DNA from 3 places in the Variovorax sp. W1I1 genome. Region 3 is predicted to be linked to each of the others. Evidence: predicted binding sites of a transcription regulator. Region 3 holds the regulator's gene; each other region holds the start of a gene.
What was found. The regulator LexA, encoded in region 3, represses DNA repair genes until DNA is damaged. The targets are predictions, from matches to a motif close to ACTGTATNNNNATACAGT.
Positions count from the first base shown of each region.

Region 1 (10,530 bases), 3.0 Mb from region 3:
AAACACGCGAGCAGATGGTCTTCGGCTGCGTCGCCGCGTTCGCTGAACTTGCGGCAAAGCCAGTCGAACAACTCGCTGTCCATGCCGGTGTCGCGCAGCAGTTCGTAGTGGAAGGCCAGCGCCTCGGCCGACTGAAGCGCCAGCAGGTCGGCGCCGAAGTCGAACATGTCCGACACGTCGGTGTCGATGCGGATCGCCTTGAAACGCCGGCGCAGCGCGTCGATGGCTTTGCTCTCCTTGGCGGACGCGCTCACTGCAGATGCTCCCCTTCGAAACGCACTGTGAAGCGCGCACCTGGCGGATGCTTGCCGGGATGCGCGTCTTCCAGCTTCACCTGTGCGCGGTGCTGGTTCGCGATCTCCCGCACGATCGGCAGGCCCAGCCCCGAGCCGTCGGCCTCGTTGCCGAGCACGCGGTAGAAGGGCTCGAACACCAGCTCGCGGTCGCACTCGGCGATGCCGGGTCCGTTGTCCTCCACCTGCAGCAGCAGCACATGGCCGAACGGATCGGCCAGCACGCGGGCGGTGATCACGCCGGGGTGCTCGGGCGTGGAGGGCGTGTAGTTGAGCGCGTTGTCCACGAGGTTGCGCACCAGCTCTTTCAAGAGCGTCGGGTTGCCGTCGAACATCACGCCGGGCGCACCGGCCTCCGCGCCGTCGTAGCCGATGTCGATGCGCTTTTCGATGGCACGCGGCACGGCCTCGCGCACCACTTCGATGGTGAGCCGCGCGAGGTCGCAGGGCTGGCGGTGCGTGTTGGCGCTGTTGCCCTCGGCGCGCGCGAGCGACAGCAGCTGATTCACCGTGTGCGTGGCGCGCACGCTGGCGCGGCCGATCTGCTTGAGCGACTGCTTCAGTTCATCGGCATTGGCGCCTTCGCGCTGCGCGAGGTCGGCCTGCATGCGAAGGCCCGCGAGCGGCGTCTTGAGCTGGTGCGCGGCGTCGGCGAGAAAGCGTTTTTGCGTGTCGATGGAGTCGTTGAGCTTGTTCAGCAGTTCGTTGACAGACGACACCAGCGGCACGACTTCGAGCGGCACCGACGATTCGTCGAGCGGACTCAGGTCGCCGGGCCGACGTTCGCGGATGCGCGCCTCCACCACCGACAGCGGCTTGATCCCGCGCACCAGCGCGAGCCAGATCAGGAGCACCGCGAGCGGCAGGATCGCGAACTGCGGCAGCAGCACGCCCTTGATGATCTCGAGGGCGAGCACCGACTGCTTCTCGCGCGTTTCGGCCAGTTGCAGCAGCGTGGGCGGCACGTCGTCTACGCCGCTGGGAATCCACAGCGAGGCCACGCGCACCTCATTGCCGTGCAGGGCACTGTTGTGCAGGAAGACCTGACCGGGCGGCAGCGGTTCGTCGAGACCCGGCATCGGAAGGTCGCGTTCGCCGCCGAGCAGCGTGTCGTGGCCGTCGAGCAGTTGGTAATACACGTGGCCGGTGTCGTCGGCCCGCAGGATCTCGCGCGCCGATTGGGACAGCACGAACTGCGTGTGCCCTTCCTTCACCGTTACCAATTCGGCCAGGGCCTTCACGTTGTGTTCGAGCGCGCGGTCGAAGGGCGCGTTGGCGATGCCCTGCGCCACCAGCCAGGTGACGCCGATGCTCACCGGCACCAGCAGCAGGAGCGGCGTGAGCATCCAGTCGAGGATTTCGCCAAAGAGCGAACGCTGGGCGCGCTGAAAGAGCTTCATCGGGCCGAGCCCTCCGGCATGCCGCGCACGCGGGGCGGCTGCGCCATCGTCACTGGATCTTTTCGAGGCAATAACCCAGTCCGCGAACCGTCGCGATGCGCACCGGGCCCTTCTCGATCTTCTTGCGCAGGCGGTGGATGTAGACCTCGATCGCGTTGAGGCTCACCTCTTCGCCCCATTCGCACAGACGGTCGACCAGCTGGTCCTTGCTCACCAGCCGCCCGGCGCGCTGCAGCAGCACTTCGAGCAGGCCGAGTTCGCGGGCCGAGAGTTCGATCATCTTGCCGTCGATGGTCGCCACGCGGCCGGCTTGGTCGTAGACCAGCGGGCCATGGCGGATCGCGTTGCTGGTGGCGCCCATGCCGCGGCGGGTGAGGGCGCGCACGCGCGCTTCGAGTTCCTGCAGGCTGAAGGGCTTGGCCATGTAGTCGTCGGCGCCGTGGTCCAGGCCCTTGACGCGCTCTTCCACGCTGTCTGCGGCGGTGAGCACCAGCACGGGCAGTTGCGAGCCGCGGGCGCGCAGGCGCTTGAGGATCTCGATGCCGTGCAGGCTGGGCAGGCCCAGGTCGAGGATCAGCAGGTCGAACTCGCTGTGGGTCATGAGCGCGGTGTCGGCCTGCGAGCCGTTGGCCACGTGGTCGACCGCCGCACCCGAGGTGCGCAGGCTCCGCAGCAGGGCATCGGCGAGCACCTGGTCGTCTTCGGCAATCAGTATTCGCATGAGCCACCTCCGGCCGGTTCGGGCGCCATGCCGGCGCCATTCACTTTGTCTCTCGGCCGAGTCTAGCCCGCCGTATAGGCTTCGAGACCGATGGTTACCACGGTGGCGATCTCGTCGCCGACGCTGCTGCGGAACTCGCGCTCGGCCTGAGTCACCGCGCTGCGGAAGGCGTCGAGCCAGGCGAGGCCGTCGGCCGTGAAGAGCACGCGCCGCGCCCGCGCATCGAGCGGATCGGGGCCGCGCGTGACCAGGCCCCAGGCTTCGCACTGGTCCACGAGCGCACCCATCGCCTGCTTGGTCATGCCTGCACGGTCGGCCAGTTCTGTGAGACGCGAACCTTCGCGCGCGAGATGCCGGGTGATGTGGATGTGCGCGGCGCTCACCTGGGCGCGCGCGGCGAGGTTCGAGAGGGCGAGTGGCACGTCGACGTCGTGCGCCATCAGTTCCAGCACGCGCTCGTCGAAACGGCGCATCGCATGGCCCAGCAGGCGGCCCAGGTGGGTCTGTCGCCAGGCGTCCGGATCGGTCGGGAAAGCAGCTTCGGCCATGGCGCCAGATGGTAAAGCAAACTGACCAAAAAATGGGTTTACGTAAACCCATGAGCCACTACACTACTGTTCAAACATCCAGCCTGTGGTTAAAAGCAGATGGATGGAAACCAGACACAAACCGTTGATTTTCAAGGAGATTTCCACATGGACGCAGTCGTCAAGGGCGCAAGCATCTCGGTCGCCAACAGTGAAAAGGCCAAGGCTCTTCAAGCCGCGCTGGCCCAGATCGAAAAGCAGTTCGGCAAGGGCACGATCATGCGGTTGGGCGAAGGCGAGGCGCTGGAAGACATCCAGGTGGTCTCCACCGGCTCGCTGGGCCTGGACATCGCCCTGGGCGTCGGCGGCTTGCCGCGCGGCCGGGTGATCGAGATCTACGGTCCGGAATCCTCGGGCAAGACCACGCTCACGCTGCAGGTCATCGCCGCCATGCAGAAGCAGGCCGGCACCTGCGCTTTCGTCGATGCCGAGCACGCGCTCGACGTGCAGTACGCCCAGAAGCTCGGCGTGAACCTGTCCGACCTGCTGATCAGTCAGCCCGACACCGGTGAACAGGCGCTCGAAATCGTCGACTCGCTGGTGCGCTCGGGCGCTGTGGACCTGATCGTCATCGACTCGGTCGCCGCGCTCACGCCCAAGGCCGAAATCGAAGGCGAAATGGGCGACTCGCTGCCCGGTCTGCAGGCTCGCCTCATGAGCCAGGCGCTGCGCAAGCTCACCGCCACGATCAAGAAGACCAACTGCATGGTCATCTTCATCAACCAGATCCGCATGAAGATCGGCGTGATGTTCGGCTCGCCCGAAACCACCACCGGCGGCAATGCGCTGAAGTTCTACGCCTCGGTGCGCCTGGACATCCGTCGCATCGGCACCATCAAGAAGGGCGACGAGGCCATCGGCAACGAAACCAAGGTGAAGGTGGTGAAGAACAAGGTCTCGCCTCCGTTCAAGACGGCCGAGTTCGACATCCTGTTCGGCGAAGGCATCAGCCGCGAAGGCGAAGTCATCGACATGGGCGTCACCGCCAAGATCGTCGACAAGTCCGGCGCCTGGTACGCCTACAACGGCGAGAAGATCGGCCAGGGCCGTGACAACGCCCGCGAGTTCCTGCGCGAGAACCCCGAGCTGTCGCGCGAGATCGAGAACAAGGTGCGCGAGTCGCTGGGCATCCCGCTGCTGGCTGCCGATGCAGGCTCGGAGCCGGAGAAGGCCGAGAAGCCTGCCAAGGCGCCCAAGGCCGACAAGGCGGCAGCGGAGTAAGAGTTCGATAGCGGCCCTTCGCGAGTTTCACGGGCCGCGCGAGCGAACCCCGGATGGCTTTCGGCGCCCCCTCTCTCAAAGGCCGCGCGCTGCGGCTCCTGAGCCAGCGCGAGCATTCGCGCGCGGAGCTGGAGCGCAAGCTCGCCAGGCACGAAGAAGAACCCGGCACGCTGGCGAAGGCGCTCGACGAGCTGGTGGCCAAGGATTTCATCAGCGAGCCGCGCGTGGTGGCCTCGGTGCTGAACCAGCGGGCCGCCCGATCGGGCGCGTTGCGCGTCAGGCAGGAACTGCAGGCCAAGGGCATCGCGCCCGAGGCCATCGCCGAAGCGGTGGCCGGCCTGCAGGACACCGAGGTCGAACGTGCCACGGCCCTGTGGCGCCGCCGCTTCGACGCCCCGCCAGCCGACGCGAAAGAGTGGGCGAAGCAGATGCGATTCCTGATGGCGCGCGGTTTCTCGGGCGCCGTCGTGTCCAAGGTGCTCAGGAGCGATTTCGATGATGAATCAGCAGACGAATGAAGATCGCGGCGTGCAGTCGCGCGTCATCGCGCAGCGCGTGGCTTGCGAATGGCGCCGCGCCTACCGGGTCGCCGCCGACCCGATGCGATTGCCCGACTGGGCCAGCGGGCTCGCCAAGAGCGCGCTGCTGCCGCAGGGCGATCACTGGATCGTGCGCACGCCCGAGAGCGGCGACGCTCGCATGCGTTTTGCACCCGCCAACGACTTCGGCGTGCTCGACCACTGGGTCGCGCCCGAAGGCGTGCCCGAGGTCTACCTGCCGTTTCGCGTGATCGGCGTGGCGCCGGATGCCTGCGAGCTGCAGTTCACCCTGCTGCGCCAGCCGCACATGGACGACGCGGCCTTCGAGCGCGATGCCGCGTGGATCGCGCGCGACCTGCAGGCGCTGAAGCGGCTGCTCGAAGCGGACTGAGCCGGCGGCTTCAGCTGGCCTCGGGCGTGTCGTCGAACGCCGGGGCCTCGCCCTTGTGCGCCGCGATGTCGCGCACGTTCTTCTGCACCGCCACCGCGCCGAAGAGGCTCAGCAGGAAGGCCATGGCGTAGAAGCCTTTCTCGCTGGCCGCCAGCGTGGCGTTGAAGAGGCCGACCGAAAGCAGGGCGACCGACAGCAGCAGCGAGATCCAGCACAGGCCGTAGTAGATGCCGGTCACGGTCATGCCCTCGATGCGGTCGCGCACGGTCTTTTGGAGCGACACGGCGGAGAAGAGGCCGTACATGAGGATGGTGAAGTAGTAGCCCTTCTCGTTGAGCTGCATCGAGGCGTTCCACAGCCCGATCAGGTAGACGATGGCGCCGATGATCAGCGCGGCCCAGGAGGCGGCGACAAATGCGCCGGTCGGTTTCTGAAATTTGACTGTTGCCATGGCGATCCCTCTCCTCGTTGTGATGTGGGCGCGATTATGGTGTTGGATGTCGATGGCATGATCTGCGGCGACCGGCCTCGTGCGAGGCGGCGTGAAAAAAAACCGGAGGAGCTTCCCGTGTCATCTGAACCCGTCAATCAACCCTCTCTCGTCCGCACCGGCGCCAAGGCCGGACTCTCTTTCGCCGGCTCCGTCATCAAGGGCGGACTGCTCGGCGTGGTGCTCGGTGGCGGTGTCTTCTTTTTCTACCTGAGCCAGCTGAACGGGCCGGGCAATACAGCGGCGCGGGCCGGCGGTGCCGGGGCCATCGTGGCGCTCGTCACTTCGCCGCCGGTGCTGGTCGCGGTGCTGCTGCTTCTGTTCGTGGTCGTCTACACGATGCTGGGCGTGCACCAGGGCCGCGCCAAGGCGATGCAGCACCTGGTCGCAGCGCGTGGCGAGGCGGTGTCGCAGCGGCTGGCCGGCGCTGTCGCGGGCCGCATCGAGGCGATGCCGCGTACGCATGGCGCGCTGCAGCGGACGGCCGATTGGCTGTCGGTCGATGCATTGACCAAGCAACTCGCGCCGGTGCTGGGCGAGGGCAAGGCGGTGCGATCGGTGGTGGCCTTCGTGCTGAACCGCCTGCCATTGAGCGACATGCTGGCCGAGTGGCAGCAAGGCCGCGCCGCGCAAGGGGAGCCGGTGGCGGGGGAGGGCGCGGCGCAAGACCCGGCGCTTCGCGCGCTGCTCACGCGCCGCATCAACGAGACGCTGCAGGAGATGTCGACGCCTTCACGCAAGCCGCTCTATATAGCGCTGGCCGCGCACGCCGTCCTGCTGGGCGTGGGCCTCTGGCTCGTCAGGTAACCAAGGAAGAAAAAGTGCGTGGCGCTCAGAGCGCCAGCATCAGCTTCAGGTTTTGTACCGCGGCGCCGCTGGCGCCCTTGCCGAGGTTGTCCAGGCGCGCGATCACCACGGCATGGCGGTGGTCTTCGTTCGGAAACACGCGGATCTCGAGCTGGTTGGTGTCGTTTAGCGCAAGCGCATCGAGCTTGCCGCTCTCGGTGGGCGGCAGCACCTTCACGAACTGCTCGGGCGTGTTGCTGCGCGCGTAGTGCGCGGTGAGCGCGTCCTGCAGGTCGCCGGACTTCGGCTTGCCGGGCAGCAGGTCGAGGTGCAGCGGCAGCTGAACCAGCATGCCCTGCTTGAAATTGCCCACCGAGGGAATGAAGACCGGCCGGCGCGTGAGGCCGGTGTACGCCATGATTTCGGGAATGTGCTTGTGCTTCAGGCCCAGCGCGTAGGTCTCGAACAGCGGCGCCTTGCCGCTCTCGTACTCCTCGATCATGGCCCGGCCGCCGCCCGAATAGCCGCTCACCGAGGGCAGCGACACCGGAAAGTCGACCGGAAGGATGCCCGCATCGACCAGCGGACGCAGCATGGCGATGGCGCCGGTCGCGTAGCAGCCGGGGTTGCCGACGCGGTCGGCCTTCGCCACGGCCTGCCAGTGGCCTTCGACCAGTTCGGGAAAGCCGAAGACCCAGCCGGGCGCCACGCGGTGCGCAGTGGAGGCGTCGATGATCTTGGGTTTCTTGGCCGGCAGCTGGTCGATCAGCGCGACCGATTCGCGGGCTGCGTCGTCGTGCAGGCACAGCACCACGAGATCGACGCCGGCCATGAGTTCGCGCTTGGCGTTCACGTCCTTGCGCAGCTCGGGCGCGATGCTCACGAGCTCGATCTGCGGCATCGTCTGCAGCCGCTCGCGAATCTGAAGGCCGGTGGTGCCGGCTTCGCCGTCGATGAAAACCTTGGCCATATCGGAGTGTGCGTAGAGGGGCTAGAAGAAAGTACGTATTGACCGCAACCGCACGTCGAGTATTGGTGCGGCGCACCATGATACAGTCCGCGGTTGTTCGCCGCCCCCAGCCGTCAGGCTGCCGTCGCCCGCGAGCAACAGAGCCAAAGAAGCCTCAGACCCCAGATCTCCCGTTCTCAACTTCCTCCTTCCGAGAGACATCCCTCATGAAGATTCACGAGTACCAAGGCAAGGAAATCCTTGCCAAGTTCGGCGTGCCGGTGCCGCGCGGCATTCCGGCATACACGGTTCAGGAGGCTGTCGAAGCCGCCCAGAAGCTTGGAGGCCCGGTCTGGGTCGTCAAGGCCCAGATTCACGCGGGTGGCCGCGGCAAGGGCGGCGGCGTCAAGGTCGCCAAGTCGATCGAAGACGTCAAGAAGCTGGCCGGCGAAATCCTCGGCATGCAGCTCAAGACCCACCAGACCGGCCCCGAAGGCCAGAAGGTGCGCCGCCTCTACATCGAAGATGGCGCCGACATCAACAAGGAATACTACGTTTCGGCCGTGACCGACCGTGCGACCCAGAAGGTGGCCTTCATCGCTTCGAGCGAAGGCGGCATGGACATCGAGGAAGTGGCTCACTCCTCGCCCGAGAAGATCATCACCGTGTTCGCGGACCCCGAAAAGGGCCTGACCGACGAACAGGCCAAGCAGATCGCCGACGGCATCGGCATGCCGGCCGACTCGACCGCGCAGACGGTCGACATCCTCAAGAAGCTCTACGCCTGTTACATGGAGACGGACGCCTCGCTGGTCGAGATCAACCCGCTCAACCGTGACAGCAAGGGCAACGTCATGGCGCTGGACGCCAAGTTCAACTTCGACAGCAACGCGCTGTTCCGCCACCCCGAAATCGTGGCCCTGCGCGACCTCGACGAAGAAGACGCGGCTGAAGTCGAAGCCTCCAAGTTCGACCTCGCCTACATCTCGCTGGACGGCAACATCGGCTGCCTGGTGAACGGTGCCGGCCTGGCCATGGCCACCATGGACACCATCAAGCTGTTCGGCGGCGAGCCGGCCAACTTCCTGGACGTGGGCGGCGGCGCCACCCCCGAGAAGGTCACCGAAGCCTTCAAGATCATGCTGAAGAACAAGAACGTGGAAGCCATCCTCGTGAACATCTTCGGCGGCATCATGAAGTGCGACACCATCGCCACCGGCGTGATCGCGGCCTGCAAGGCCGTGAACCTGCAAGTGCCGCTGGTCGTTCGCATGAAGGGCACCAACGAAGTCGAAGGCAAGAAGCTGCTGGCCGATTCGGGCCTGCCGATCATCAGCGCCGACACCATGGCGGACGCCGCCCAGAAGGTCGTCGCAGCAGTCAAGAAGGCCTAAGGAAAAAGTCATGTCGATCTATATCAACAAAGACACCAAAGTCATCACGCAAGGCATCACCGGCAAGACCGGCCAGTTCCACACCGAGAAGTGCCAGGAATACGCGAACGGCAAGAACGCCTTCGTGGCGGGCGTGAACCCGAAGAAGGCCGGCGAGTCGATCTTCAACATCCCGATCTTCGGTTCGGTGAAGGAAGCCGCTTCGCAAACCGGCGCCACCGTGTCGGTGATCTACGTGCCGCCGGCAGGCGCCGCGGCCGCCATCTGGGAAGCTGTCGAAGCCGACCTGGACCTGGCGATCTGCATCACCGAAGGCATCCCGGTTCGCGACATGCTCGAAGTGCGCAACAAGATGAAGGCCAAGGAAGCGGCCGGCGGCAAGAAGACCTTGCTGCTGGGCCCGAACTGCCCCGGCCTCATCACGCCCGACGAAATCAAGATCGGCATCATGCCCGGCCACATCCACCGCAAGGGCCGCATCGGCGTGGTCTCGCGCTCGGGCACGCTCACGTATGAAGCCGTGGCGCAACTGACGGAAATCGGCCTCGGCCAATCGTCGGCAGTGGGCATCGGCGGCGACCCGATCAACGGTCTGAAGCACATCGACGTGATGAAGGCCTTCAACGACGATCCGGACACCGACGCCGTCATCATGATCGGCGAAATCGGCGGCCCCGACGAAGCCGACGCAGCCCGCTGGTGCAAGGAACACATGAAGAAGCCGGTCGTCGGCTTCATCGCCGGTGTTACCGCTCCTCCCGGCAAGCGCATGGGCCACGCCGGCGCGCTGATCTCGGGCGGTGCCGACACGGCCGATGCCAAGCTCGCCATCATGGAAGAGTGCGGCTTCACCGTGACGCGCAACTTCTCGGAACTGGCCAAGCTGCTCAAGGCCAAGCTGTAAGAGACGGGTGCAGGACACCGGCCACAGAGCCGGGTCATGCGAGGACCACAGAAATAAAAAAGCGCCCGCACTCGATTGCGGGCGCTTTTTTCAAATAAAACACAGTGGGATCAGAGACATGGAACTCCTTCAAAGCACAGATTTCTGGATCGGTCTGGTCAAGATCATCTGGATCAACATCATTCTTTCGGGCGACAACGCCGTGGTGATCGCCATGGCGGCGCGCTCGCTGCCGCCTGCGCAGCAGAAAAAGGCCGTGCTGTTCGGCTCGGGCGCGGCCGTGGTGCTGCGGATCGTGCTGACGGTGGTGGCGGCCAAGCTGCTGGCGCTGCCTTACCTGCAGATCGTCGGCGGCCTGCTGCTGCTGTGGATCGGCCTGCAACTGCTGAGCGAAGAAGACGACGGCGAGGGCGAATCCAAGGAATACGGCAGCATGATGGTCGCGGTGCGCACCATCCTCCTGGCCGACCTGGTGATGAGCCTGGACAACGTGATCGCCGTCGCGGCGGCCGCGCAGGGCAGCATGGTGCTGCTGGTCCTGGGTCTGGCGATCAGCATTCCCTTGGTCATTTTCGGCAGCACGCTCATGATCAAGCTCATGGAACGCTTCCCGATCATCGTCATGCTGGGTGCCGCGCTGATCGGCTGGGTCGGCGGCGAAACCATCGTGAGCGACGTCGCGCTGCGCGACGTGCTGGTGGCCAACCCCTGGTTGCACTACGCGGCGGCTGCCGCCGGTGCGGTGTTCGTCGTGGCCGCGGGCCGCTTGCTGCAACGGCGTGCCCACGCCGCTGCACACTGAGCCTTTAGCCGGCCGACGCACGCAGACCATGGCGAGCCTCGGCGCATCCCTTT
Region 1 is NZ_JAUSWZ010000001.1:6,048,062-6,058,591, reverse strand. Features, by position in the region: gene QFZ83_RS28165 (HEAT repeat domain-containing protein) at 1-254, opposite strand, end outside; gene QFZ83_RS28160 (sensor histidine kinase) at 251-1,693, opposite strand; gene QFZ83_RS28155 (response regulator transcription factor) at 1,743-2,414, opposite strand; gene QFZ83_RS28150 (MarR family winged helix-turn-helix transcriptional regulator) at 2,477-2,962, opposite strand; gene recA (recombinase RecA) at 3,110-4,222, shown strand; gene recX (recombination regulator RecX) at 4,276-4,740, shown strand; gene QFZ83_RS28135 (SRPBCC family protein) at 4,721-5,152, shown strand; gene yiaA (inner membrane protein YiaA) at 5,163-5,603, opposite strand; gene QFZ83_RS28125 (hypothetical protein) at 5,721-6,449, shown strand; gene argC (N-acetyl-gamma-glutamyl-phosphate reductase) at 6,475-7,398, opposite strand; gene sucC (ADP-forming succinate--CoA ligase subunit beta) at 7,605-8,771, shown strand; gene sucD (succinate--CoA ligase subunit alpha) at 8,782-9,675, shown strand; gene QFZ83_RS28105 (TerC family protein) at 9,794-10,477, shown strand; gene QFZ83_RS28100 (Stp1/IreP family PP2C-type Ser/Thr phosphatase) at 10,506-10,530, shown strand, end outside.
Region 1: a site for LexA is predicted at 3,028-3,045, ahead of recA (recombinase RecA). Genes of this name have one in related genera too.

Region 2 (10,530 bases), 780 kb from region 3:
GCGAATGCGGCCGCGAGACACATTCAGGCGGAGATGCGGGTCTAGAATTTTTTCGTTCCAGACATTCTTTGCCAAAGGAGTTCTCATGAAGAAGTCGTCGTCCGTCCTGATTGCCTCGTTGATCGCCGCTGCCGCACTCGTTGCCTGCGGCAAGAAAGAGGACGCCGCTCCCGCGGTCGTGACGCCTCCGCCCGCTCCCGTGACCGAACCCGCGGCGCCGCCTGCCGCCGCGCCGGCACCTTCATCGGCTGCGAGCGCACCTTCACCCGCCGCATCGTCGGCGCTGGACGCTGCAAATGCCGCGACAGAGGCCGCGAAGAAGAACGAAGCACCCAAGCAATAAGCCAGGTCCTTCACCAAGCAGAAAGCCGCCCGAGGGCGGCTTTTCTACTGGGGTCGCCTACAGGTCAGCTGGCGGTCAGACATCGAGCCAGGGCGAGCCCTCGGCCGCGGTGGCGGTAAGCATTTCCGCCTCATGGCCACCCAGCGCCTCGGCCATCAGGCGCCGCACGATGTCGGGCCGGTTGTTCTGCTCGCTCAAGTGCGCTGCGACCACGTGGCGCAGGCCGTCGTGGCGCACCGCGCGCGCGATCTCCGCCGCCGCTGCATTCGACAGGTGCCCGTAGTTGCCGCCGACGCGCAGCTTGAGGAAAGGCGGGTAGGCCGAATTGGCCAGGAGATCGCTGTCGTGGTTGAACTCGAGCAGCAGCGCATGCACGCCGGCCAGGCGATTCAGCACGTGGGCCGTGGCGTGGCCCAGGTCGGTCAATACGCCCAGCGTGCGTGCGCCGTCCGTGCAGCGAAGCTGCAGTGGCTCACGCGCGTCGTGGGGCACGGTGAAGGGCTGCACGCCGATATCGCCGACGGCGAACTCCGCGTCGTCGCGCGCCAGGTTCAGCCGGCCCTCGAAGTCGCGGCCACCCGTGGCGAGCCAGGTGCCTTCGCTCATCCAGACGGGAATACGGTTGCGCCGCGAGAGCGTGTGGGCGCAGCCGATGTGGTCGCCGTGCTCGTGGGTGATAAAGATGGCGTCGATGTCGCCAGCGACGAGCCCCGCCTGGGCCAGCCGCTGATCGAGCTGCCGGATGCCGAAGCCGCAGTCGACGAGGAGCCGGGAGGTGCGGCCAGCGCTGGTCGCCTCGACCAGCGCGGCATTGCCCGTGCTGCCGCTACCGAGGCTTCGGAAGCGGAGCATGCGGGTTACTTCAGGTCGTCGGCGATGACCTTGACGATGCGCTGCGCGTTGGCCGAGGTTTCGGGCGCACCGGCTTCGTTCTGCACCGAGACGGTGGTCGACTCGCCCTGGCTCTTCACGAGGATGCGGAACTTGATCGGCTTTTCGTCCTTGGACGAGCTGCTGAACAGCTTGCCGAAGAAGCCTTCTTCCTTCTTGTCGGGGTTCGGCGTCACGTAGCGCACGTAGTAGATGCCGGCGCTGCGGTCGCGGTCTTCCACGGTGAAGCCGGTGCGGTCGAGGGCGAGGCCGACGCGGCGCCATGCGCGCTCGAAGCCTTCGCTGATCTGCACCACGGGCTGGTTGCCCACGCTGGCGATGGTCGCGGTCTTTGCCGGTGCCGAGGTGGCGGCCAGGATCTTCGACTGCTCTTGCGAGACGCCCAGCTTGACCATCAGGCGGCGCAGGAACTCGGTTTCGAGTTCAGGGTCGCTCGGGCGCGGCTGCCACACGGTCTGGTCCTGGCGCGAGTTGTTGTAGACCTCCTGCATGCCGCGGTGGCTGATGAAGATCTCGGTGCCGTTGGTCGTGCGTTCGATGCGGGTGCGGAAGCGGTCGAGTTCGCCGGTCGAGTAGACCGAGTCGACCAGCTTGCCCAGCGTGCCGCGGATGATGTCCTGCGGCAGCTTGGCGCGGTTTTCGGCCCAGTCGGTTTCCATGATGCCGAGGTTGCGCTGCTCGGTGGTCAGCAGGAAGCCGCTTTCCTGCCAGAAGTCCTTCACCGGCTCCCAGAGCTGGTCGGGCGTGCGGTTGATGACGATCCAGCGCTGCGTGCCCGCGCGTTCCATGCGCACGTCGCCGATGTTGGCGACGGCGGTGGGCACGCCCGGCGCATTGGCGATGCCGGTCTGGTAAGAATTGGCGCTGACGGCGCCGCCGGGCACCGCATAGCGGTTGTCGCGCGAGAGTTGCGACAGGTCGGGCGGGACTTCGAGCGTTGGGGCCTTGCCGGCGCTCTTGTAGTCGATCTTGTCGCTCTCGAGCACGGAGCAGGCGGCGAGGCTGGCAACCAGGGTGGTCAGCAGTGCATATCGCGAAAGTTGCGAAAGGTTCTTCAACGTCGTCTTCCTTGTTGGAATGGTTCGATCAATCTATGGGCCGCAGTGCCCGCCATCTCTGAGCACGGTTCGGGCAAAAGGTTGCTTAACCTTGTTGCGGCCAGGGAAAAAGCGGATCGCAGGCGTATTGGGGATTGGCTCAGTTCTTGAGCAGGCCGGTGGCGCGCAGGGCGCCCTCGACCGCCGGACGGCTGGCTTCGCCGAGTTCGGTGAGCGGCAGCCTCAGGGCGCCGCCGCAGAGGCCGAGCCGGGCCATGGCCCACTTGAGCGGAATCGGATTGGGTTCGACGAACAGGTTGCGGTGCAGCGGCATGAGTTCGAACTGGATCTGCATCGCGCGCTTCACGTCGCCGGCGATGGCAGCCACGCACAGTTCATGCATCTTGCGCGGCGCGATGTTGGCGGTGACGCTGATGTTGCCCTGGCCGCCGCACAGCATGAGCGCAACGGCGGTCGGGTCGTCGCCGGAATACACGGCAAAGTTCTTGGGCACATCGCGAATGAGCCATTGGGCGCGTTCGATGTTGCCGGTGGCTTCCTTGATGCCGATGATGCCGGGCACCTGCGCGAGACGCAGCACCGTGTCGTGCGCCATATCGGCGACGGTGCGGCCGGGCACGTTGTACAGCACGATGGGCAAGTCGCCCACGGCCTCGGCGATGGCCTTGAAGTGCTGGTACTGGCCCTCTTGCGTGGGCTTGTTGTAGTAGGGCACGACCTGCAATTGCGAATCGGCGCCAACGCCCTTGGCGAACTTGGCCAGCTCGATGGCTTCCTTGGTCGAATTGGCGCCGCAGCCGGCCATCACGGGCACGCGGCCCTTGGCTTGCTCGACCGAGACGCGGATGATTTCGCAGTGCTCTTCGACATCGACCGTCGGCGATTCGCCGGTGGTGCCGACCACGCCAAGGCAGTCGGTGCCTTCGTCGATGTGCCAGTCGATGAGTCGCCGCAGGGCGGGGTAGTCGACACTGCCGTCGTCGTGCATCGGCGTGACGAGCGCGACGATGCTGCCTGTCAGTTGCTCCAAGGGGGAATCTCTTTGTCGGTGGACGAAAGCGCCGATTCTACTTACTCCGGGCACCGCCAAGGCAGCGCCCCCGGCCCCCTCAGTTTCCCTTAAGGAGGGCGCGCAGCGGAGGGCCCGCAAGGGACGCGGGCACACGGATGGCGGCAATGCGCTGCACGAAGCGCGCCGGTTCGGGGAGGAACCCGTTTTCGTAGGCCACCACGCGCAGCTCCGCGCAGGCCGCGAGCAGCTCGCCGGGCTGCAGCAGGAAGTCGGCTCGCGACGGCTTGCCCACCGTTTCGTTACCGGCGGCGAAGGTCTCGTAGAGCAGCACGCCGCCAGGGGCCACGGCCGCCACGATGTCGGCCATGCGGGGGCGCCACAGGTAATTGGTGACGACCACTGCGCCGAAGGTCTGGCCGGTGAAGGGCCAGGGGCCTGATTCGATGTCGGCCGTGATCGCCTGCCCGAAGGCGCCGGCTGCCTCGGTCGCTTCCGGTGACCGGTCGACGCCTGTGACAGGGTGGCCGCGCCCGGCAAACCACTGCATGTGCCGGCCTGCGCCGCAGGCCACGTCGAGCACCGTGGCATTGGCGGCCAGCAGGTGCGACCAGCGCACGATCCATTCCGAAGGCGTGCCCGTGCCGTGCAATGGCGCTACATCTTTCATAGCAATTCAGCCTGCTTCAGAAGCACGACCACACCTGGTCGACCAGCGTCACGAGAAATTCCGGGTGCGTATAGAGCATGAACACGCCCGCCAGCGCCGCCGCTACGGCCGCAAGCCAGCCGGCGTGTGCGAGGTGATGGCGCATCTGCGGAGTCATGGTGCGATTGTCTGCCCGCAATCAACCCGGCACGGCCGCCGGCCGCGCCGCGCGGGCGATGGCGTGCTCCTTGACCGGCAGGTTGATCAGCGCCGCGAACACGCCCAGCGCAATCGCGATGTACCAGACGATGTCGTAGCTGCCCGTCGTGTCGTACAGGTAGCCGCCGAGCCACACGCCCAGGAACGAGCCGACCTGGTGGCTCAGGAATACGAAGCCGCTGAGCATCGACAGGTGCGCCACCCCGAAGATGCCCGCCACGATCGCATTCGTCGCGGGCACCGTCGAGAGCCAGAGGAAGCCCATCGCCGCCGAGAAAACATACACGCTCATCGGCGAGATCGGCACGATCAGGAACAGCGCGATCGAGATTGCGCGCGCGAAGTAGATCGCCGCGAGGATCTTGCGCTTGGCGAGCGTCTGCCCCAGCAGGCCGACCGTGTAGGTGCCGAATACATTGAAGAGCCCGATCAGCGCCAGCGCGTAGCCGGCGACATCGGCCGACAGGCTCCGGTCGCGCAGGTACGTCGGCATGTGGATGCCGATGAAGGCCAGTTGGAAGCCGCAGACGAAATAGCCCGCCATCAGGAGGCCGAAGCTCGGATAGCGGAAGGCTTCGCCCACCGCCTGCAGCACCGACTGGTCGCGGTGCCCGGCGAGCGCCGCCGTCTTCGGCTCGCGCAGGCCGAAGGCCAGCGGCACGATCACCAGAACCAGCACTGCGAGCACGGCCAAGGCGGTCTGCCAGCCCAGTTGGCCGATCAGGCGGCCCTCGATCGGCGCCATCAGGAACTGGCCGAACGAGCCGGCCGCCGCGGCCACGCCCATCGCCCAGGAGCGCCGCTCGGCCGGAATCTGCCGCCCGATCACGCCGTAGATCACCGCGTAGGTCGTGCCCGCCTGCGCCGCGCCGATCAGCACGCCTGCGCTCAGTGTGAACAGCAGCGGCGTGGGCGAATGCGCCATGCCCAGCAGCCCCAGCCCGTAGAAGATCGCACCGCCGATCAGCACCCGGAACGCGCCGAAACGGTCGGCCAGCATGCCCGCGAACACCCCGAAAATGCCCCAGGAGAGGTTCTGGATCGCGAGCGCGAAGGAGAAGGTCTGCCGACTCCAGTCCTGCGCCTGCGTGATCGGCTGCAGCCAGAGGCCGAAGCCGTGGCGGATGCCCATCGAGAGCGTGACGATCATGGCGCCGCAGAACAGCACCTGCTTGATCGAGAGAGTGGGCGTGGAGGCTTGCATGCCGTCGAATGTAGCCATTTGCGTGCTGCGGCAGGCAGGCAGGCGGCCCCAGCCATTGATGATTTATCGGCGCCGTTTCAATGCGCATCCGGCATCAAAGCGCCTGCTGTATGGGTATCCAGTTGTTTGGCGGCGACTGACTACAATCCGCCCCCATGGCGACTCCTCCCAAGACAACCTCAGACTCCGCTTCCGGCTACTCGGAAGGCTCCATCCGCGTGCTCAAGGGCCTCGAGCCCGTCAAGCAGCGCCCGGGCATGTACACCCGGACCGACAACCCCCTGCACATCATCCAGGAAGTGCTCGACAACGCCGCCGACGAGGCGCTGGCCGGCTATGGCAAGAAGATCAAGGTCACGCTGCATGCCGACAACTCGGTGAGCATCGAAGACGACGGCCGCGGCATTCCGTTCGGCCTGCATCCCGAGGAAAAAGCCCCCGTGGTCGAACTGGTGTTCACCCGCCTGCATGCCGGCGGCAAGTTCGACAAGGGCTCCGGCGGCGCCTACAGCTTCTCGGGCGGCCTGCACGGCGTGGGCGTGTCGGTGACCAATGCGCTCTCGAAGCGGCTCGAAGTCACCTCCCACCGCGAAGGCTCGATCGCCAGGTTGGCCTTCAGCGCCGGCGACGTGATCGAGGCGCTCGAAATCCGCAAGCTCGAAGCCGGCGAGCGCAAGCAGGGCACCACCGTGCGCGCCTGGCCCGACGCCAAGTACTTCGAAACCGCCGCGCTTCCGATGAGCGAACTCACGCACCTGCTGCGCAGCAAGGCGGTGCTGATGCCCGGCGTGAGCGTCACGCTCACGGTCGAGAAGACCAAGGAAACCCAGCAGTGGCTGTACAAGGGCGGCCTGAGCGACTACCTGATGCAGACGCTCAACGGCGACCCGGTGATCCCGCTCTTCGAGGGCAGCGGCCATGCCGACAAGAACGCCGACAACTTCGCCGAAGGCGAGGGCGCCGACTGGTGCGTGGCCTTCACCGAAGACGGCCAGCCGGTGCGCGAGAGCTACGTCAACCTGATTCCCACCAGCGCCGGCGGCACCCACGAGAGCGGCCTGCGCGATGGTCTCTTCACCGCGGTGAAGGGCTTCATCGAACTGCATTCGCTGCTGCCCAAGGGCGTGAAGCTGTTGCCGGAAGACGTGTTCGCGCGCGCTTCGTACGTGCTGAGCGCCAAGGTGCTCGATCCGCAGTTCCAGGGCCAGATCAAGGAGCGCCTGAATTCGCGCGACGCGGTGCGGCTGGTGTCGAGCTTCGTGCGCCCCGCGCTCGAACTCTGGCTCAACCAGCACGTCGACTACGGCAAGAAGCTCGCCGAACTCGCCATCAAGGCCGCACAGACCCGCCAGCGCGCCGGCCAGAAGGTCGAGAAGCGCAAGGGTTCCGGCGTGGCCGTGCTGCCCGGCAAGCTGACCGACTGCGAGAGCAAGGACATCAGCCACAACGAGGTCTTCCTGGTCGAGGGCGACTCCGCCGGCGGCAGCGCCAAGATGGGGCGCGACAAGGAAAGCCAGGCCATCCTTCCGCTGCGCGGCAAGGTGCTCAACACCTGGGAAGTCGAGCGCGACCGGCTCTTCGCCAACACCGAAATCCACGACATCTCGGTGGCGGTCGGCGTCGATCCGCACGGTCCCAACGACTCGCCCGACATGAGCGGCCTGCGCTACGGAAAGATCTGCATCCTCTCCGATGCCGACGTGGACGGCTCGCATATTCAGGTGCTGCTGCTCACGCTGTTCTTCCGTCACTTTCCGAAACTCATCGAAACCGGCCACGTGTATGTCGCGAAGCCGCCGCTGTTCCGGGTCGATGCGCCCGCGCGCGGCAAGAAGCCGGCTTCCAAGGTCTATGCGCTCGACGAGGGCGAGCTGACCGCCACGCTCGACAAGCTGCGCAAGGATGGCGTGCGCGAAGGCGCCTGGAGCATCAGCCGCTTCAAGGGCCTGGGCGAGATGAGCGCGGAACAATTGTGGGAAACCACGCTCAATCCCGATACCCGGCGCCTGATGCAGGTGCAGCTGGGACGCTTCGACTTCACATCTACCCAAGGCGAGATCACCAAGCTCATGGGCAAGGGCGAAGCGGCCGCCCGGCGCGAGTTGATGGAACTGCGCGCCGACGACGTCGACATCGATGTTTGACCCCCGTGACCCTCACAGATTTCATGCGTCCGTTGCTGTTGGCTTTGCTGCTGTGCTTGCAGCAGGGAATGGCGCACGCCGCTGACATCTACGGCTACATCGACAGCAAAGGCGTCGCGCATTTCGCCGCCGAGAAGGTCGACGAGCGCTATCAGATCTTCTTTCGCGGCGGCCAGAGCTTCGACACCGCGCAGGGCATCTCGCCGCTCTCGCGCAGCGGGCGCAAGTTCGACGGCAAGGTGCCGCCGGCGTCGCAGAGCCTGCTGGCGCTCTTCGAGGCTTCGCCCAGCTACAAGACGGCCAAGGCAGCGCTGCGCGATGCGTCGAACAAGCATTCGATCGACTACGAACTGCTGCAGGCGCTGATCGCCACCGAATCCGGCTTCGATGCGCAGGCCGTCTCGCCCAAAGGCGCGATGGGCCTCATGCAGCTCATGCCCGCGACCGCGCAGCGCTACGGCGTTGCGGCGGACAAGCGCACGAGCATCGAGAAAAAGCTGTTCGACCCCCGCATCAACATCGCCGCCGGTTCCCGCTACCTGCGCGACCTGATCGCGATGTTCCCTGGGCAGATCGAACTGGCGCTGGCCGCCTACAACGCGGGCGAAGGGGCGGTGCAGCGCGCGGGCAACAAGATCCCGAACTACAAGGAAACGCAGAACTACGTGCAGACAGTGCTGCAGCTCTACGCGTACCTGAAGCCCGGCGCGACCGGGGGGCGCATCGGTGGCGGCGGCAAGTCGCCTGGCCGCATCCGCATGGAAATGGGCGGTGCCGTCGGCCGCGGCAACATGCCGCCCGACCGGCCCTGGCTGCCGGCTGCTTCGCCTGCCACCAAGCCTGCCGCGCCCGTTCTGCCGGAAGCGGCCGACGTGCCAACCTCTCCCTACATGCCCGAAGTGCCGGTCTCGTCCATGACGGGCGCGCCTTCGGTGGCCATGTCCGAATAAATAGACAGCAACAAAAATCTTCCGGAAACGACAGACGATGGATTCCCAACCTCCGCTCGACCTTGGCGGCCCGACCGACGGCGACACCACCCTCACACTGGCCGACTACGCGCAGACCGCCTACCTCGAATACGCGCTCAGCGTGGTCAAGGGCCGGGCGTTGCCCGATGTGTCCGACGGCCAGAAGCCGGTGCAGCGGCGCATCCTGTACTCGATGTCGCGCATGGGCCTGGGCTTCGGCGGCACCAATGGCACCGTGGGCGCCAAGCCCGTCAAGAGCGCGCGCGTGGTCGGCGACGTGCTCGGCCGTTTCCACCCGCACAGCGACCAGGCCGCCTACGACGCGCTGGTGCGCATGGCGCAAGACTTCTCGCAGCGCTACCCGCTGGTCGATGGCCAGGGCAACTTCGGCAGCCGCGACGGCGACGGCGCCGCGGCCATGCGCTACACCGAAGCGCGGCTTGCCCGCATCACCAGCCTCTTGCTCGACGAGATCGACGAAGGCACGGTCGATTTCATTCCCAACTACGACGGCAGCACCGAAGAGCCGCGCCTCCTGCCCGCGCGGCTGCCGTTCACGCTGCTGAACGGCGCGAGCGGCATCGCCGTGGGTTTGGCCACCGAAATCCCGAGCCACAACCTGCGCGAGATCGCCGACGCCTGCGTCGCGCTGATCAAGTCGAACGGCAAGCTGAGCGAAGAAGAGCTCTTCGCCATCGTGCCCGGCCCCGACTACCCGGGCGGGGCGCAGATCATCAGCGGCGCGAGCGATATCGCCGACGCCTACCGCACCGGCCGCGGCTCGCTCAAGGTGCGCGCGCGCTGGAAGATCGAAGATCTCGCGCGTGGCCAATGGCAGCTCGTGGTCAACGAACTGCCGCCGGGCGTCAGCACGCAGAAGGTGCTCGAGGAAATCGAGGAAATCACCAATCCGAAGGTCAAGGCCGGCAAGAAGGCGCTCTCGGCCGACCAGACGCAACTGAAGGCCGCGATGCTGTCTGTGCTCGACGTGGTGCGCGACGAATCGAGCAAGGACGCTGCCGTGCGCCTGGTGTTCGAGCCCAAGACCTCGCGCATCAGCCAGGAAGAATTCATCACGACGCTGCTCGCGCAGACCTCGCTCGAAACCTCTTCGCCGATCAACCTCACGATGGTCGGCATCGACGGCAAGCCGACGCAGAAGTCGCTGCGCCAGATGCTCAACGAGTGGATCGCGTTCCGCGAGATCACCGTCGAGAAGCGCTCGCGGCATCGCCTGAACAAGGTGCTGGAGCGCATCCACATCCTCGAAGGCCGGCAACTGGTGCTGCTGAACATCGACGAGGTGATCGCGATCATCCGCGCGGCGGAAGATCCGAAGGCGGCGCTCATCGCGCGCTTCAATCTCAGCGAACGGCAGGCCGAGGACATTCTTGAAATCCGCCTGCGCCAACTCGCGCGGCTCGAAGCCATCAAGATCGAACAGGAGCTCAAGGGCCTGCGCGAAGAGCAGAAGAAGCTCGAAGACATCCTCGGCAGCCCGGCCACGCTGCGCCGCCTGCTGATCAAGGAAATCGAAGCCGACGCCAAGACCTTCGAAGACCCGCGCCGCACTCTGATCCAGGCCGAGAAGCGCGCCGTGGCCGAAGTGAAGGTGGTCGACGAACCCGTCACCGTGATCGTGTCGCAGAAGGGCTGGGTCCGCGCGCAGAAGGGCTGGGCGAGCGAGAAGGCTGCCGGCAACGGCGGCACCGCGCCCGAGTACAGCTTCAAGTCGGGCGACACGCTCTATGGCGCCTTCGAATGCCGCAGCGTCGACACGCTGCTGGTCTTCGGCTCCTCCAAGGACAAGAGCGTGCGCGTCTACACCGTGCCCGTGGCGTCGCTCCCCGGCGCGCGCGGCGACGGCCAGCCCGTCACCACGCTCATCGAGCTCGATGCCGGCACCCACGTCACGCATTTCTTCGCGGGCCCGGTGGGCGCCAGCGTGCTGCTGGCCAACACCGGCGGCTACGGTTTCATCGCCACGGTCGAGAACATGATGTCGCGCCAGCGCGGTGGCAAGGCCTTCATCGACGTGGGCG
Region 2 is NZ_JAUSWZ010000001.1:3,814,365-3,824,894, reverse strand. Features, by position in the region: gene QFZ83_RS17825 (hypothetical protein) at 86-343, shown strand; gene QFZ83_RS17820 (MBL fold metallo-hydrolase) at 419-1,195, opposite strand; gene bamC (outer membrane protein assembly factor BamC) at 1,201-2,292, opposite strand; gene dapA (4-hydroxy-tetrahydrodipicolinate synthase) at 2,432-3,358, opposite strand; gene QFZ83_RS17805 (bifunctional 2-polyprenyl-6-hydroxyphenol methylase/3-demethylubiquinol 3-O-methyltransferase UbiG) at 3,402-3,971, opposite strand; gene QFZ83_RS17800 (hypothetical protein) at 3,988-4,128, opposite strand; gene QFZ83_RS17795 (MFS transporter) at 4,150-5,373, opposite strand; gene QFZ83_RS17790 (DNA topoisomerase IV subunit B) at 5,529-7,517, shown strand; gene QFZ83_RS17785 (lytic transglycosylase domain-containing protein) at 7,541-8,467, shown strand; gene parC (DNA topoisomerase IV subunit A) at 8,505-10,530, shown strand, end outside.
Region 2: a site for LexA is predicted at 5,479-5,496, ahead of QFZ83_RS17790 (DNA topoisomerase IV subunit B). Genes of this name have one in related genera too.

Region 3 (10,530 bases):
GTACAGCGGCCCACGAGATCGACTCGATCAGCGACTTCATGAACCCGAACGTGGTGAAGGCGGTGCTCGACGCCCAGGGCAACGCGCTCTACTTCAGCCGCGCGCCGATCCCCTGGTGGCGCGATGGCTCGGTTGGGGGTGCGGCACCAACCGCGCTGCCTTTGCCTGCGCCGCTGCGCCACATCGGCATCTATGGCTATCGCGCCGGCTTCGTGCGGAAATTTCCGTCGCTGCCGCCAGCGCCGGTCGAAGCCACCGAAGCACTCGAGCAATTGCGCGCTCTCTGGCATGGGCATCGCATCGCGGTGCATGTGAGCCATGTCGCGCCCGGGCCGGGCATCGACACCCCTGAGGATCTGGCGCGCGTGCGTGCCGTCTTTGCTGCCGGGTCCGCCTCCTAAGACGTGCGCCGCGGAGGGAATTCCCTATGGGGACGCATGCTATCCTCGACGTGAAATCCGCCTCGCCCAGCCCTCGGGCCGTCGCTTGGCGTGACACAAAATCTAAGAACCGTCCGAGGACACCATGAGACTAATTTTGCTGGGCGCGCCCGGGGCGGGCAAAGGCACGCAAGCGGCCTTCATCTGCCAGAAATACGGCATCCCCCAAATCTCGACCGGCGACATGCTGCGCGCCGCCGTCAAGGCCGGCACGCCGCTCGGATTGCAGGCCAAGGCCGTCATGGATGCAGGCGCACTGGTGAGCGACGACCTGATCATCAACCTCGTGAAAGAGCGCATCGCCCAGCCCGACTGCGCCGACGGTTTTCTGTTCGACGGTTTCCCGCGCACCATTCCACAGGCCGATGCCATGAAGGCCGCGGGCGTCAAGCTCGACTACGTGCTCGAGATCGACGTGCCCTTCAGCGACATCATCGAACGCATGAGTGGCCGCCGTTCGCACCCGGCATCGGGCCGCACCTACCACGTCAAGTTCAACCCGCCCAAGATCGAAGGCAAGGACGACGTGACCGGCGAAGACCTGATCCAGCGCGAGGACGACAAGGAAGAAACCGTGGGCAAGCGGCTCGACGTGTACAGCCAGCAGACGCGTCCTCTGGTCGACTACTACTCCGCCTGGGCCAAGGCCGATCCGGCCGCTGCGCCGAAGTACCGCGCGATCAAGGGCGTCGGCACAGTCGACGAAATCACGCAACGTGCCCTGGCGGCATTGAGCAGCTGATCCCTGCCGCCCTTCGACAGGGCGGCTATCTAATCCCCCAGTAGTTCCAGCATCAGCGCGATGCGCGCCTTCACGGGTGTGAGCGCGCCTGCGTCACGCAGCCGGTCATCGGTCTTCGGCAGGATGCGGCCATTGGTACAGCGCGTCGCGCGCAGCACCGCAACGCCCGCGTCCTGCGCCTTGAACGCCGCAGCTTCCAACGCGTGATGCACGGTGCCATTGCCGGTGGTGGCTAGGACCAGACCGCGGACAGGTTCGTCCGCGCCCTCCCGAAGAAGCGCATCGATGATTGCGCCGCTCGCACCAGCGTGGCTCATGACGATCTCGACCCGCGGCCAAGGTCCTGATGCGCTCAGTGCCTTCGACGCTTGGGATGACGACGACGTCGGCCACTCCCTCACGCGCCGCACTGCGCCCTCTTCCACGTAGCCAATCGGCCCTGCATCGCCGGATGCGAAGGCATCGAGGCGGTACGTGTGCACCTTCTGCACTTCCACCCCGCTGTGGACCGTGCCGGCGCATACCGCCGTCACGCCCTGGGCGCCCGCCGTCGCCGCGACGGCGATGGCATCCCGCACGTTCTGCGGACCATCCGGCGAAAGCGCAGTGGCCGGGCGCATCGCGCAAGTCAGCACCACGGGCTTCGCCGGTGCCAGCACCGAATGAAGGAAGAAAGCCGTCTCCTCGAGCGTGTCGGTACCGTGGGTGATCACCACACCGGCCACGTCAGGTTGCGCCAGCCAATGCACGCACCGTTGCGCGAGCTTCTGCCAGATGTCGAAGGCCATGTCCTTGCTGTCGACCTGCGCCACCTGCTCCGCCAGCAGCGCGATGCCCTCGGGTGCCTCGATGCTGCCCAGCAGGTCCGCCACATCGACTTGCCCAGCGGTGTAGCCGATGTTGTCACCGCTGCTGGAGGCCCTTCCGGCGATGGTCCCGCCGGTGCCCAGAACCACCACGCGACGCACTTCGGGCAACGGCAAATTGGCCATGACTTGTCAACTTCCAAAAACTGGTTAAAAATACAGGTACTGGATATCTAGCCAGTGCCGCAAGGAACCACATATGCAGTTCGCCGTGAAGCTTACCGCCCGCCAGCAGCAGATTCTCGACTTGATCCAGAGCGCTATTGCGCGCACTGGTGCCCCGCCCACACGCGCCGAAATCGCCAATGAGCTGGGGTTCAAGTCGGCCAACGCCGCCGAAGAGCACCTGCAGGCGCTGGCCCGCAAGGGCGTGATCGAACTTGTCAGCGGCACCTCGCGCGGCATTCGACTCAAGGGCGACGCGCTGCGTTCGCTCAACGAAACGCGCCATCGCGAAGGCGGGCAGTTCTCGCTCTCGCTGCCCGGCATGGCGCAGCTGGCGCTGCCGCTCATCGGCCGTGTTGCGGCAGGCTCGCCCATCCTGGCGCAAGAGCATGTCGACCAGACCTACTACGTCGAGAACACGCTGTTCCAGCGCCAGCCCGATTACCTGCTCAAGGTGCGCGGCATGTCGATGCGCGACGCCGGCATCATGGATGGCGACCTGCTCGCCGTGCAGGCAACCAAGGAAGCGCGCAATGGCCAGATCGTGGTCGCGCGCCTGGGCGACGAAGTCACCGTCAAGCGCCTGAAGCGCAACAAGCAGGTGATCGAGCTGCATGCCGAGAACCCCGACTACCCGACCATCATCGTCCAGCCCGGCGAGCCTTTCGAAATCGAAGGCCTCGCGGTCGGCCTCATCCGCAACACCATGCTGATGTAGGCCTCACGGCCTGCTTGCAGCAGCACCCATCCGGCCGCAACAGGTGGCGGGCGTATGGCGCGAAGTCGCCATCACCCTGTCGCGGCCGATTCAAGAAATCCTGCCTGTGTTCAACCTCAGACTTTTTTGGAGTTCACATGGGAATCGCCCTCCTCGCCATCGCTGATTTCTGGATGCCGCTGCAATCGCTTGCAAGCCGCCTCATCCCCGCCCGCCGTGCCCCTCACCGGGACAGCAACGAAACCGCCGCCGGCCTGCGCTACGTGGCCGTGCGCCCCGCCTGCACCACGCGCACCGCTGGTACGCCTGCACCGACGGCAACCGCCACCGCGCCGGCACGCCCACTGCGTGTAGTTCGCGTGATCGACGGAAAAAGCCGGGACCGCAGCCGCATGGTGATCTCGGGCCGCATGGCCGATGTCTGTGCGGAGCTCGACCGACTGGCAGCGCTCGAAGCCGCTGAAACCGCGCCCAGCTCCACGCGCCTGCACTGAGGCATTTCCCCCGGCGAGCCGCTCCAGAAGCGCCCCGGGGTGGGTATCCAAACGTTCACCGGCGCGACAGCCCAATGCTGCGAGGCACAATGGCACGCCATGAACATTGTGATCCTCGACGATTACCAGGACGCCGTGCGCAAGCTGCGCTGCGCCGCCAAGCTGGACGCGTACGCGGCCAAGGTCTACACCAACACGGTCAAGGGCATCGGCCAACTGTCGGTTCGCCTGAAAGACGCCGACGTGATCGTGCTGATTCGCGAGCGCACCCAGATCTCGCGCCAGCTCATCGAAAAGCTGCCCAAGCTCAAGCTCATTTCGCAGACCGGGCGCGTCGGCGGCCACATCGACGTCAATGCCTGCACCGAGCGCGGCGTGGCAGTGGCCGAGGGCTCGGGCTCTCCGCAGGCACCGGCCGAACTCACCTGGGCGCTGATCATGGCGGCCATGCGCCGGCTGCCGCAGTACATCAGCAACTTGAAGCACGGGGCGTGGCAGCAATCGGGTCTCAAGTCGGCCTCGATGCCGCCCAATTTCGGGCTCGGCTCGGTGCTCAAGGGCAAGACGCTCTGCATCTGGGGCTATGGCCGCATCGGCCAGTTGGTCGCGCGCTACGGGCAGGCCTTCGGCATGCAGGTGGTGATCTGGGGGCGAGAGGCAAGCTGCGCCAAGGCGCGCTCCGACGGCTTCCAGGTCGCGCAGAACCGGCACGAATTCTTTGCCGCGGCGGACGTGCTCTCGGTGCACCTGCGGCTGAACGAGGAAACCAACGGCCTCGTCACCCTCGAAGACCTGTCGCGCATGAAGCCGACAGCGCTCTTCGTGAACACTTCCCGCGCCGAACTGGTCGAGGCCGATGCCCTGCTCGCCGCGCTCAATCGCGGACGCCCGGGCCTCGCGGCCATCGACGTGTTCGAGAGCGAGCCGCCGCTGCAGGGCCACGCGCTGCTGCGCTTGGAGAACTGCATCTGCACGCCGCACATCGGCTATGTGGAGCAGGACAGCTACGAGAGCTACTTCGGCCAGGCTTTCGACAACGTCGTGAGCTTCATCAAGGGCAATCCCACCAACATCGTGAATCCCGGCGCCTTGCAGGTCCGCCGGTGAGTTCATGAGCCGCCGGGCCGCCCCAAGGCGAATCTCGCAGCCGAAGGCGCAGGTCATTCGATGAGCCGGCCTGCGCCCCGGGGCGCGCTCTGGGCGCTGCTCGCCGGCAATTTCGTGATCGGCACCGGCGTGATGGTGGTGCCCGGCACGCTCAACGAGATCAGCACATCGCTTGCTGTCACCGCTGCGACAGCGGGCCAGCTGATCACCGCCGCCGCGATCGTGATGTGCCTCGGCGCACCGCTGCTGGCGGCCCTGGTCGCGGGCTGGGACCGCCGCCAACTCCTGGCCCTCACGCTCCTCTGGTACGCCGCCGGACACGCCCTCTCCTCGCTCATGCCGAGCTTCGCCGCGCTTTTGCCGGTTCGCATGCTCACGGTGATTGCGCCGGCGATCTTCACGCCCCAGGCCGCGGCCTGCGCCGGCATGCTCGTGCCGCCGGAACACCGCGGCCGCGCCGTCACCTTCGTCTTCCTCGGCTGGTCGATGGCCTCGGTGCTGGGCCTGCCCATCGGCGCGCTGATCGGCGGCCACCTCGGCTGGCGCATGGCCTTCATGGCCATTGCGATGCTCAGCATCGTCAGCGCCGCCTCGATCTGGCTCACGCTGCCCACCGGCATCCGGCCTGCCGCGCTCACAGCCGCCGCGTGGTCTCGCGTGCTGCGCAGCCCGGTGCTGATGGGCATCGTTTCAGTCACGGCGCTCCAGGGCTCGGGGCAGTTCGTGCTCTTCAGCTATTTCGGGCCGATCCTCAAGCAGAGCTTCGGTGCGGATGCCAACACGCTGAGCCTGATGTGGGCGCTGTTCGGTGCCTTCGGGCTGATCGGCAACATGGTGGTCAGCCGCTACATCGACCGCGTGGGCGCCGGCCGGATGGTGCTTCTGACGTCCTCGCTGATCGCCTTGAGCCTGCTGCTCTGGCCGTTCGCCAGCACGCTCGCCTGGCTCGCGGTGGTGATCGTGCCTTGGGGCATCGGCTGCTTCGCCACCAACTCGGCGCAGCAGGCGCGGCTCGTAGGGCTTGCGCCCGCGCTCGCGCCTGGCTCCGTCGCGCTCAACAGTTCGGGCATCTACATCGGCCAGGCTGTCGGCGCGGCGCTCGGCGGCTGGCTGCTGGCGAACGACGCCGCGCCGTGGATGAGCCGGGTCGGCCTGGCGCTGCTGCTGCTTGCCATTGGCCTCAGCGTAACCATCGACCGCAGCCGCCGCGCGGCCTGAAAAACACGAAGCCCGCGTAAGACCCGGGACGCATCGCCCGCGCGGGATTGCAAAATCGGAGTCTGCCGACGCTCGCCAGCCGCTTTCCGGCCAGCACCTGCGCGTCAGGCCCTCACACCACTCAACCAGCGAAAATCTCTATCAAATGACAGTGAACTACCAACGGATCGGGCTCATCGGCGCGGGCGCCATGGGTCGCGGCATCGCGCAGATCGCCGCGCAGGCCGGCAGCGAAGTGCTGCTGCTCGACAGCTTTGCAGGCGCCGCCGAACGCGGACGCGAAGCCCTCATAGCCCAATGGAACAAGCTGCAAGAAAAGGGCAAGCTCGACGCCGCAGCGCGCGATGCGCAGATCGCACGCGTAAAGGCCGTCGATTCGATCCAGGCGCTGGCTGGCTGCGACCTCGTGATCGAGGCCGTGATCGAAGACCTCGAAGTCAAGCGCAAGCTCTTCCGCGAAATCGAGGCCGTAGTGGCTCCGACGGCCACGCTGGTGACCAACACCTCTTCGCTCTCCGTGACGGCTATCGCGGCCGGGCTCGCGCATCCCGAGCGCTTCGCAGGCTTTCACTTCTTCAACCCCGTGCCCCTGATGAAGGTGGTCGAGGTGGTGGCGGGCTTCAAGACCGCGCCCGAGGTCTGCAAGCAACTGGCCGGCTACGCGGTGCAGATGGGCCACAGCGCGGTGCAGGCGCAGGACACGCCCGGCTTCATCGTCAACCACGCCGGCCGCGGCTACGGCACCGAGGCGCTGCGCATCGTCGGCGAAGGCGTGACCGACTTCGCGACCATCGATCGCATCCTGAAGGACCAGGCCGGTTTCCGCCTCGGCCCGTTCGAGCTGCTGGATCTGACGGCGCTCGACGTGTCGCACCCGGTGATGGAATCGATCTACCACCAGTACTTCGAGGAGCCGCGCTTCCGTCCGAGCGTGATCACCGCGCAACGCCTCGCCGCTGGCGCGCTGGGCCGCAAGACCGGCGAAGGTTTCTACCGCTACACCGACGGCGTGATGCAGCAGACGCCCGAGGCCCCGGCTCCGGTGATCGAAGGTACGCCTGCGGTCTGGGTCTCGCCCCGCGCCGCGCGCCGGGCCGAACTGCTGCGCCTGATCAACACGCTGGGCGCGCAGATCGACAGCGGCGCCACCGCCGCACCGCATTCGCTGATCCTCGTGGCCCCGCTGGGCTTCGACGTGACGACGGTCGCGGCCGTCGAGCGCCTGGACGCCACGCGCACCGTCGGCATCGACATGCTGATCGACGACGCCGCCACCAAGCGCCGCGTGCTCGCCACCAATCCGGCCACGCGCCGCGACATCCGCGATGCCGCGCACGCCCTCTTCGCGCGCGACGGCAAGGCAGTGAGCGTGATCCGCGACAGCGGCGGCTTCGTCACGCAGCGCGTGATCGGCACCATCGTCAACATCGCCACCGACATGTGCCAGCAGCGCGTGTGCACGCCGGGCGACCTCGAGACGGCAGTACAGCTGGGCCTGGGCTACCCGCGCGGCCCGCTCGCGATGGGCAACCTCTACGGCCCGACCAACATGCTCGAAGTGCTGTTCAACCTGCAGACCGTCTACGGCGACCCGCGCTATCGCCCGAGCCCGTGGCTGCGCCGCCGCGGCGCGCTGGGCCTGAGCCTCCTGCACGAAGAAGAATAAATAACAAACCACCAACCGACTGGAAACGCGACACAGCGATGACCGCCGAACTCAAGAGCACCAGCGAAGGCAGCACCATGGTGCTGACCATCGCCAACCCCACCCAGCGCAATGCGCTGGGTCCCGAGATCTACGCCGCGGGCATCGAGGCGCTCAACGGCGCCGAGAGCAGCAGCGAGATCCGCAGCGTGGTCATCGTGGGCGAAGGCGCATGGTTCTGCGCCGGCGGCTCGTTGCAGCGCCTGTTGGCCAACCGCGAACTCGACCGCTCGGTGCAGGCAGAGAGCATCGAAGGGCTGCACAACTGGATCGATTCGATCCGCACCTTTCCGAAGCCGATCATCGCGGCCGTCGAAGGCGCCGCGGCGGGTGCGGGCTTCTCGCTCGCCTTGGCTTGCGACTTCGTGGTGGCGGCGCGCGACGCGGTGTTCGCGGCCTCGTACAGCAACGTGGCGCTGTCGCCCGATGGCGGCCTGAGCTGGCACCTGGGGCAACAACTGCCTCGCCAGCTCGCCAGCGAATGGCTCATGAACGGCGAACGCATCGCCGCGCCTCGCCTGCATGCGGCCGGTCTCGTGAACGAGCTCACCGAAAGCGGACAGGCGCTCGCGGGCGCCCTGGCGCTCGCGAAGAAGCTCAACGCCCGCGCGCCCAACTCGCTCGCCAGCATCAAGGAACTGCTGAGCGAAGCACGCGGCGCCACGCTGGCCGCGCAGCTCTCGCAGGAGCGCGATCACTTCGTGCGCAACCTGCACCATGCGAACGCGGGCATCGGCATCGCCGCGTTCCTCGACAAGAAACCGCCGCAGTACGAGTAGCGCCTCGCGGCGTCGCTCCCGTGACACCCACCAGCTTTTCAGTCGCCGAGAGGACAACCAATGGACGACCCCATTCTTACCATCGAAGAACGTGAAGCGATCAACAGTGGTCGCTGGTTTTCTTCCCTATCTCCATCGCTACGGCACGACATCCTCCGATGCGCTTTCGTCAAACGCTACAAGGACGGCGACCTGATCGCCGCACGCGGCGACCCACCCGAACACTGGATTGCCTGCGCCAGGGGCGCGGTACGGGTCAGCTCGACGGCCGTCTCGGGCAAGCAGGTGACGCTGACGTATGTGGAGCCGGGCATCTGGTTCGGCGACGTGGCGATGTTCGACGGGGACCGGCGCACGCACGATGCCTATGCACATGGGGACAGCACCATCCTTTGCGTGGCGCGGGCCGACTTCCAGAAGATCCTGGCTGCGCACGTGGAGCTGTACGAGGCGCTCATGCGGCTGCAGGCACGCCGCATCCGCACGCTGTTCGGGCTGGTGGAAGACCTCAACACCCTGCCCTTGCGCGCACGCCTGGCCAAGCAACTGATTCACCTTGTCCGCAGCTACGGCGTGCCCAATCTGGACGACGGCAGCCAGATGCGCATCGGCCTGCAGCTGGCGCAGGAAGAGCTGGCGCAACTGCTGGGTGCATCGCGCCAGCGCGTCAACCAGGAACTCAAGACCATGGAACGCGAGGGCAGCATCCGGATCGAGCCGGGTGGCCTGGTGGTCCTCGACCGTGCGGCGCTGCGGCGCATTTCCGAAGCGGATATCTGACATGAGCCAGGACTTCTCCAACTTCGTCGGCACCCGCGCGGTGTCGCAGCAGCATGCCTTCGACGTCGAGGTGCTCGCCGCCTGGCTCGAGAAGAACCTCGAGGGTTTCAAGGGTCCGTTAACGGTGGAGATGTTCAAGGGCGGGCAGTCGAACCCGACCTACAAGCTCGTCACGCCGACGCAAAGCTACGTGATGCGCGCCAAGCCCGGCCCGGTCGCCAAGCTGCTGCCCTCCGCCCATGCGGTGGAGCGCGAGTTCAAGGTCATGAGCGGCCTGCAAGGCACCGACGTGCCCGTGCCGCGCATGCATTGCCTCTGCGAGGACGAGTCCGTCATCGGCCGCGCCTTCTACGTGATGGAGTTCATGCAGGGCCGGGTGCTCTGGGACCAGTCGCTGCCCGGCTTCAGCAATGCCGAACGCGCCGCGTACTACGACGAGATGAACCGCGTCATCGCGGCGCTGCACACGGTCGACTTCGCGGCCCGGGGCCTGGCCGACTACGGCAAGCCCGGCAATTACTTCGAGCGCCAGATCGGCCGCTGGAGCAAGCAGTACAAGGCCTCGACCGATGGCGCGGGCGAACTCTCGCAGCCGATCGAGGCCATGGAGCGGCTGATCGACTGGTTCCCCGCCCACATGCCGGCGAGCGCGCGCGACGAGAGCAAGGTTTCCATCGTGCACGGCGACTACCGCCTGGATAACGTGATGTTCCACCCCACCGAGGCGCGGATCATCGCGGTGCTCGACTGGGAGCTCTCCACGCTGGGCCATCCGCTGGCGGACTTCAGCTACCACTGCATGTCCTGGCACATGCCGCCCACCACCGGCCGCGGTATCGGCGGCGTGGACGTCGCGGCGCTGGGCATTCCCACCGAGAGCGAATACATCCGCCGTTATTGCGAGCGCACGCGCATCAGCACACCCGAGGCGCTGGCGCCCGACTGGAACTTCTATCAGGCCTACAACCTGTTCCGCATGGCCGCGATTCTTCAAGGCATTGCGAAGCGGGTCGAGGCCGGTACCGCATCGAGCGAGCAAGCCGTGGCATCGGCCCGCGGCGCGCGGCCGATGGCCGAGATGGCCTGGCAGTTCGCCCAAAAGGCGTAACCAGCCCTCCCCCAAAAACCCACCAGGAGACGACATGGATTTCGAATATTCGGCCAAGACCAAGGAACTGCAGAAGCGCGTCAAGGCGTTCATGGATGAAAACATCTACCCGGCAGAGGCCGAGTACAGCGCCGAACTGGCGGCGAATACAGCGGCCGGCAAGCGCTGGACCGCATTGAAGACGGTCGAGAAAGTCAAGGAAAAAGCCAAGGCCCAGGGCCTGTGGAATCTCTTCCTGCCGGTCGACAGCGCCTCGGCCTCCGGCTACGCAGGTGCAGGCCTCACGAACCAGGAATACGCGCCGCTGGCCGAAATCATGGGTGCGGTGCCATGGGCGAGCGAAGCCTTCAACTGCTCGGCGCCCGACACCGGCAATATGGAAACCATCGCCCGCTACGGCTCCGAAGA
Region 3 is NZ_JAUSWZ010000001.1:3,036,352-3,046,881, forward strand. Features, by position in the region: gene kdsB (3-deoxy-manno-octulosonate cytidylyltransferase) at 1-401, shown strand, start outside; gene adk (adenylate kinase) at 526-1,182, shown strand; gene QFZ83_RS14175 (asparaginase) at 1,212-2,174, opposite strand; gene lexA (transcriptional repressor LexA) at 2,248-2,931, shown strand; gene QFZ83_RS14185 (hypothetical protein) at 3,069-3,425, shown strand; gene QFZ83_RS14190 (D-2-hydroxyacid dehydrogenase family protein) at 3,525-4,532, shown strand; gene QFZ83_RS14195 (MFS transporter) at 4,593-5,750, shown strand; gene QFZ83_RS14200 (3-hydroxyacyl-CoA dehydrogenase) at 5,896-7,416, shown strand; gene QFZ83_RS14205 (oxepin-CoA hydrolase, alternative type) at 7,455-8,234, shown strand; gene QFZ83_RS14210 (Crp/Fnr family transcriptional regulator) at 8,295-9,014, shown strand; gene QFZ83_RS14215 (phosphotransferase) at 9,016-10,122, shown strand; gene QFZ83_RS14220 (acyl-CoA dehydrogenase family protein) at 10,157-10,530, shown strand, end outside.